3 regions of the Duganella sp. CY15W genome follow, and region 1 is predicted to be linked to each of the others. Evidence: riboswitches for the same ligand, from Rfam matches in the RefSeq annotation. Region 1 holds a riboswitch; each other region holds the start of a gene.
The links. Region 1 has a riboswitch for cobalamin ahead of GTP58_RS06560 (CbtB domain-containing protein). Riboswitches for the same ligand answer to the same signal wherever they lie in the genome.

Region 1 (2,255 bases):
GTCAACGAAATAGCGGAATACCGGGCCTGTCTTGAGCGCTGTTTCGACGTTCAAGACCAGATTATCCGGGCTCTCGATTTTGATTGTGGTGCTTCCTCGACACCGAATAACGGCAAACCGTCCGCCGTAAATCGGTACGTCCTCAACGGCTTGAAACAGCGCGCCGTCTTTTTTTGACAGCAGCCCGCCAGGCACAATAACAGTAGGTTCAACCCTGCAATGACTCAATGGACTATGAAAGGATTTACCAGAAGGAAAAATACAAGTCAGCATCAGCTCACCTTGTTTATAGCCCCACCATATTTTCCAATCACTGATTTTCCCGGTCTTGTCTTCGCCATTCACCCAGATTGAAACCATACGTTCCTTGCCTATCTTCGCTTACGTGAAAACATATCGCGAGCCGACACTCGGCAGCAGCTGCGCCAACCTTATCTCCAAATAATAAAGGCTGTCAATGATCCGGATTCGAACCATTGACAGCCTTCGTTTTTATTTATTCAGCGCTCACCAATTAGTCAATGGCGCCTTATACCGGTGCGTTGAACCCGCTCTACCAGCCAGCCAAACAGCAGTCCGATCACAGTCCACATCAGCAGTTGAATGCCGACTGCGGCGATCCTGAACTCCCACAACAGCGCTGCGGGAAAGTTCGACGGCACTTCGTTCAGTGCCGGCAGCAGATTGAGGACGACAGCAGTGATTGCTACAAACACGCCTGCCCCGGCAATCGATCCGTTCCATGCGCCCAGCCGGGCAACCAGCGCGCCGCGCACCTTGAGCGAAAACACCATGACCGTGATCGAAATGGCGATCATCAGGAAAAACAGGTCGGTGCGATAGCCGATACTCTCGGCCATCCCCACTGAGGGCGGATTGGCCGGGTACTTGATATTAGGAACAAGCACCAGCGTCGTGAACGCGGCCAGTGCCAGCCAGGCGGACAATGCCCTGGCGCCAAGCCGCCCGACGCGGCCGTGGGCATAGGCGAACACCAGCGCAAACAAGCCGCCAACCGCTGCGCCGAACACCACCACGCCGGTAAGCAGGCCGAGGCCTGCCTGCGTGGGCCGGCTCACGAGCTCTTCTTCATGCTCGTGCTCGTGTTCATGGGTATGGACGGATGCTTCGGCAGGACCATGGGAGTGGCCGCCCGCAGCGGCGCCATGATCTTCCAGCGAAATCGCCTGCTCCACCTGCGGCTCGCCATAGAAACGGGCAAAGCCAAACGCCAGCACGCCCGCAACAACGCCCGCGAGCATGCCGCGTACTAAAAACTTACCTACCATGTTGTGCTCCCGATCAGTGGCAGGGGAAGCCGAGCAGGTGACGGCCATCGTGCACGAATTCATGCACATACATGCCGGGAATCAGGGAGGTGGCGCCTTGCTCGGCACCGACAAAGTAGATGGCAAGCAGCATTAACAGGCCGCCAAATACCAGCCATGGCAACAGTTCGCTGACAGGAATGGGGCTGACGACAGGTTCCAGGGCTGGATTGAGGGTGCCGACGTTCATAATAAATTCTCCCGGGGTTACGTGCCCACTATAAAATTAAGGGTTGCTGCTTCGATTCGGGTCTGGCTTTCGGCTGTTGGACAGCAGCGATTACAGTGGCACGACCGCACCGGACTTGCACCGGTTTCCGTATCTCGACGCCCGCATTATACGCACTATTCTTTCAGAAATTGATTCATCGCTTAGGCGGAAAGAGATTCATGCACTTACGCTTATTACTCATCAGCCATGCAGCCACGGCAGCAATGCGCAGCGGACGCTTTCCGTCCGACGATGCGCTCGATGAACGTGGCATTGAAGCGACACAGGCGTGGCGTCCGCGTATCGAAGCCATGCAGGCAGCGGCCGCCTTCCGCAGCACCGCCGTGTGCGTGGGCGAGACTGCCCGCCTGCTCAATCTCGAGGCCGCCATCGCGCCTGCATTGGCAGAAATTGATTTTGGCCGCTGGACCGGACAACGCCTTGCCGATGTCGCGGCCGCCGAACCGGACGCATTGGCAACGTGGCTCAGCGATCCGCAGGCGGCGCCGCACGGCGGCGAATCCTTTGGCGCGCTGGTCGCCCGGGTCGGCGCATGGCTGGATGCGCTGCCTCACACGTCCGGGACCGTCATCGCGCTGACGCATGCCTCGGTCATTCGCGCGGCCATTCTCCATGCGCTCGGCGCCCCGCTCTCCGCGCATGCCCGCATTGAGGTCGCGCCGCTGTCACTGGCGGAGTTGCGGCGCTCAGCGCGT
Region 2 (2,255 bases), on a different contig from region 1:
CTTGGTATTGATGCGCGAGTAGCCGGTAGCTGCCGCGCTGCTGAAGGTTTCGCCGTTGTCCTTGCTCTCTGCGTATTGCAGCAGGGTGTCGACGTTCGATACAAACTGCGCCTTGCCGTAGACGGCGGCGGTTTCAAACAGCGCCTTGCTGCGGACATCGTATGCTGACGCGCCGCTGTCGTACTGCGAATCCAGTTTGCTGTGCAAGAACAGTGCGCCGGCTTCGTAGCCGGGCGCCAGTTGCAGGCTGAATTGGCCGGAGACGTTTTCCTTGTCGTAGCCGTCGCGGTCAGGGTTGTACGAGCCGCTGGCCGGGCGGGTGGCCGAGAAGCCGTCGGATTTTTCCTTGCCGGCGCTGATCGCGTAGCTGAAGCTATGCTCACCGCCGGTGGCGCCGGACAGGGTGGCGTCGGCTTCGCGCGTCTTGTCGCTGCCGTAGCCTGCGAAGGCCGTCACGCTTGGCGTACCTTTGCCTTTTTTGGTGAAGATCTGGATGACGCCGCCGATGGCGTCGGCGCCGTACAGGGAGCTCAGTGGGCCGTAGACGATTTCGATATGGTCAATCGCGGTCAGCGGAATGGCGCTCCAGTTGGCGGCGCCGGTGGTCGAGGAACCGATACGCACACCGTCCACCAGCACGATATTGTGGTTGCTGTTGGCGCCACGGATGTAGACGCTGGACGCCGTACCTGCACCGCCGTTACGGGCGATCTCGATGCCGCGCTGGCGCTGCAGCAGGTCGATGATGGAGCCGGCGCCCGATTCCGAAATCTGCTCGGCGCTGATCGTGATGGTATCGCTGATGACGTTGGCCAGCGGTTGCGGGGTACGGGTGGCGGTGACAACCACGGTGCCATTGTTGACTGGTTCGGCGTGCGCGTAGCAGGCAGCCATGGCCAATGCCAGCGACGACAGCGCCGCAGGACGGGAGATACGAAGGGTCATGATGTTATTTCTGTTAGTAGCAACCGGCCGACGTCCCCGTTGGCCAATTGTGAACAGAAGCGAGGGGCAGCCCGCTTCCACCTGGTTTGGCCGGTATCCGGGCTAACAAGTGGAACCACCTTACCTTCCCATGCCTCGGCACAGTGGTTATAAGAGGTGATGTGTCGCGTACAGCGGCGACGCTTGCTTACCGTTGCGGGGGCAGCACACGTTGGCTTTTATGGCTTCGTGTTTCCCGTTTAACTGCAGGTCTGAACAGACATGCGGGCACCAAAACCCGCACATTATACGGGTTTAAAGGGTCAAAGTGGAGCCGTAGGGGATTTGATGGGCGCTTTGCGCGGCCTGTCGCGCCATCTCCGCAGGGGCAAGGCCGGCGTGGCACGCAGTGAGCAAACGGATGGCGCCGGCGTGGCAGATGACGATGGCCGACTGGCCTTGCAGCGCCGTGTGGAATGCGCTGATGCGCTGCGCCATCTGCAATACGCTCTCGCCGCCGCCAGGGCGGTAGTTGACCGTGTCGGCAGCCCAGGCGTCGATGGCCGCGCGGGGGATGGTGTCCCATGGCTGCATTTCCCAGTCGCCGAAATGCATCTCGGCCAGGCGGGCATCATAGTGTGGCGATGGCGTCAGGCGGGCGGCCAATTGGGCGCAGCGGCGCAGGGGGCTGGAGTAGATGGGCAGATCGCTGGGCAGCCGCAGCGTCGCCAGCGTTTGCTCCAGCTGCTCGGGCGCGACCGCCAGATCGGTACTGCCGTAGCAGATGCCTGGTGCGACCAGCGGCTGGGGATGGCGGACCAGTATCAGCGTCATCGGGTGAAGCTGGCCAGGACGCATAGATAGAACATCACTTCCGTCACCTGCTGCACCGCGCCCAGGCAATCGCCCGTGTAGCCGTCGATGCGGTGCACGCATTTACGGGCCAGCCAGAACGTCGCGATGGCCGTCGCCACCACGCCGCTGAACAGCGCAGATACTGGCAGCCAGTGCAGCGCACCGGCCGCCACGACAGGCAGGACAACGGTGAGTGCGGCGATCAGGAATTCGCGGTTGCTCATTTTCTGTGCAAGCGGCTTGGCCTTGCCTTCCGCGCGCGCGTAATCGAGACGCCAGATCAGCGAGGTCGCCATCAGGCGGGAAAGCGGATGGGCCACGAATAAGGCGCCAATCGCGGCCAGCGGCGGCAGCATGGACAGCGTCACCAGTTTCAGCGCCAGCATGCACAGCGTGCCGATCGCGCCGTAAGCGCCGATGCGCGAGTCCTTCATTATCTCCAGCACGCGCTCCTGCGTCATGCCGCCACCGAAGCC
Region 3 (2,255 bases), 1.1 Mb from region 1:
CCGCCACATCCGCGTTAGCCAGCGCACTGCGGTCGGCCGGCGTCAGGCTGTTGACCGGGATGATACGTACCGCGACGTTCAGCTCTTTCAACTCTGCCTGCAAACCGCGCACCGCCAGCACGGCGGGACGCGACTCGATATCGCCCAGCATCAGCGCCAGCGTGCGCGGCGACTGTGCCGAATGAACATGGCCGCCAACGACCAGCGACAGCAACGATAGCAACGACAGGGCCAGTGTCCACAGCTTATTCCGGAACATAGACCACCTTCCCGTCCGGCAGCTGATAGGCCGTACCCAGACGCTTGCCGGAACCCGACAACGGTTTGTCGCTCACTTTGCTGACCTTGATTTCAGCGCCCTTCTTGGTCAGCACCTCGACATGGCCGTCCGCCGATTTTTTGGCGATGGTGACTTCGGAGTTCGGGTCCAGCAAATCCATCATGTTCCAGGCCGAGAACAGCGCCAGCATCATCGCCACGATGAACACGATACTGGCATCAAACAGATTGGCGACGCCGGACAAGGGATCTTCGCCATGTTCGCCCAGCTTACTGTAGCGGTGCTTGTTCAGATAGCGCATCTCAGGCCTCCGCGCGGACCAGATGCGGCTTGGCGCCGTGCGATGCCAGCAGCGCTTCGGCGGCAAACGCAATCTCGGTCAGATCGCTGCGCAGCCAGTGCTCGCGCACCAGCGTCAGCACGTAGGCGCCCACGCTGCAGGCCAGGCCGACCACGGTGGCGGTGAACGCAGTAGTCATCGATTCCGCCATCTTCGGCAGATTGCCTTGCGCCAGACCGGCCAGCGAAATACCCATCGGGATCAGGGTGCCCATCAGGCCCAGCGCGGGGCCGACGCGCACCACGAAACGCACGCCATCCAGACGGCGCACGCCACTGGCATCGGCGCGCTGCACGATGCGTTCCAGGCGCGCATCCAGTGCAGGATCGCCTTCCTGCGCAGTCAGCACGGCAGACATCTCCTGCTTCGCAGTGGCGACCAGCATCCGCACGCCACGGCGGCGTTCCAGCCATTCGGCGCCAAAGCTGCCGAAGCAGAACAGCATATGCAGCACCAGCGCGGCAATGCCGAGCAAAACGGGGAGGTAAAGCACGTTGGAGATGGAGTACAGCAGCGTCTCGATCGCATGGATCGCCGCGTCAACAGGCAGAGTAAACATGGAGGTGTCCCGAAAAATCAGCGCGCAAAGATACGCCGGCGACGCATGCACAAGACATGGCCACCAGCCGGCACTGCCGCGGCGCGCTGTATAAATGCATAAAAATGAATGGACTACAGATGCAATCAGCTCACCTCCCCGTGAGCGGATTGAATAGAAGCGCCGATGGCGCATCCCCCTGTTTGGCCGGTATCCGGGCTGGCAAGCGAATCCGCCTGGCCTTCCCATGCACGAGGCACAGTGGCATATACGAGGCGGATAGTCGACGCGGGGACGACGCTTGTTTACCGTTGCGGGGGCAGCACAGGTTGGCCCTGGAGGGCTCCCTGTTTCCCGTTTAACTGCACCTCTGGACAGAGGCGCGAGCACCAAAACGTGGCGAGATTATACGCGAAGCGCCTGACGCGTCTCAAACCATTTACAGCACAGCAGACGGCGTTTCACTGCGCCAGGCTTTGCAGGATCGGGCAATCGGCGCGGTCGTCGCCGTGGCAGCAGCTGGCCAGCGATTGCAGCGTGTCGCGCATTTCGGTCAGTTCGGCGATGCGCTGATTGAGCGCATTGACATGCCCCAGCGCGATGGCTTTCACATCGGCGCTGGCGCGCGCCTTGTCCTGCCATAGCGACAGCAGGCCGGCGATCTGCTCCAGCGAAAAGCCCAGCGAGCGCGCACGCTTGACGAAGCGCAGCGTGTGCACATCGTTGTCGCCATAGATGCGGTAACCGGCGTCGGTGCGCTTGCCGGCCGGGATCAGGTTGATGCTCTCGTAGTAGCGGATCATTTTGGCGGAGACCCCGCTGGCAGTGGCGGCTTGTCCAATGTTCATGCTTGATTCTCCGGTTTCCAGCGGCGCAGCAGCAGCGCATTGCTGATGACACTGACGGAACTCAGCGCCATCGCGCCGCCTGCCACCATCGGGTTGAGCAGGCCGAAGGCCGCCAGCGGTATGCCGATCAGATTATAGATAAAGGCCCAGAACAGGTTCTGGCGGATCTTGCTGTAGCTACGGCGCGAGATCGAGATGGCGGCAGCCACCAATGCCGGATCGCCGCGCATCAGGGTGATGCCGGCAGCG

Region 2: it holds a riboswitch for cobalamin, as region 1 does, so the genes downstream of both, GTP58_RS30595 (TonB-dependent receptor domain-containing protein) here and GTP58_RS06560 (CbtB domain-containing protein) in region 1, are expected to answer to the same signal.
Region 3: it holds a riboswitch for cobalamin, as region 1 does, so the genes downstream of both, GTP58_RS01275 (MotA/TolQ/ExbB proton channel family protein) here and GTP58_RS06560 (CbtB domain-containing protein) in region 1, are expected to answer to the same signal.

What each region holds. Positions count from the first base shown of each region.
Region 1 is NZ_WWCQ01000001.1:1,409,309-1,411,563, reverse strand. Features, by position in the region: gene GTP58_RS06570 (AAA domain-containing protein) at 1-360, opposite strand, end outside; gene GTP58_RS06565 (CbtA family protein) at 519-1,289, opposite strand; gene GTP58_RS06560 (CbtB domain-containing protein) at 1,303-1,518, opposite strand; cobalamin riboswitch at 1,559-1,679, opposite strand; gene GTP58_RS06555 (histidine phosphatase family protein) at 1,719-2,255, shown strand, end outside.
Region 2 is NZ_WWCQ01000010.1:1,483-3,737, reverse strand. Features, by position in the region: gene GTP58_RS30595 (TonB-dependent receptor domain-containing protein) at 1-945, opposite strand, end outside; cobalamin riboswitch at 1,016-1,235, opposite strand; gene GTP58_RS30590 (histidine phosphatase family protein) at 1,240-1,758, opposite strand; gene GTP58_RS30585 (adenosylcobinamide-GDP ribazoletransferase) at 1,755-2,255, opposite strand, start outside.
Region 3 is NZ_WWCQ01000001.1:267,671-269,925, reverse strand. Features, by position in the region: gene GTP58_RS01285 (cobaltochelatase subunit CobN) at 1-259, opposite strand, end outside; gene GTP58_RS01280 (DUF2149 domain-containing protein) at 246-581, opposite strand; gene GTP58_RS01275 (MotA/TolQ/ExbB proton channel family protein) at 583-1,179, opposite strand; cobalamin riboswitch at 1,346-1,567, opposite strand; gene cueR (Cu(I)-responsive transcriptional regulator) at 1,620-2,006, opposite strand; gene GTP58_RS01265 (cation-translocating P-type ATPase) at 2,003-2,255, opposite strand, start outside.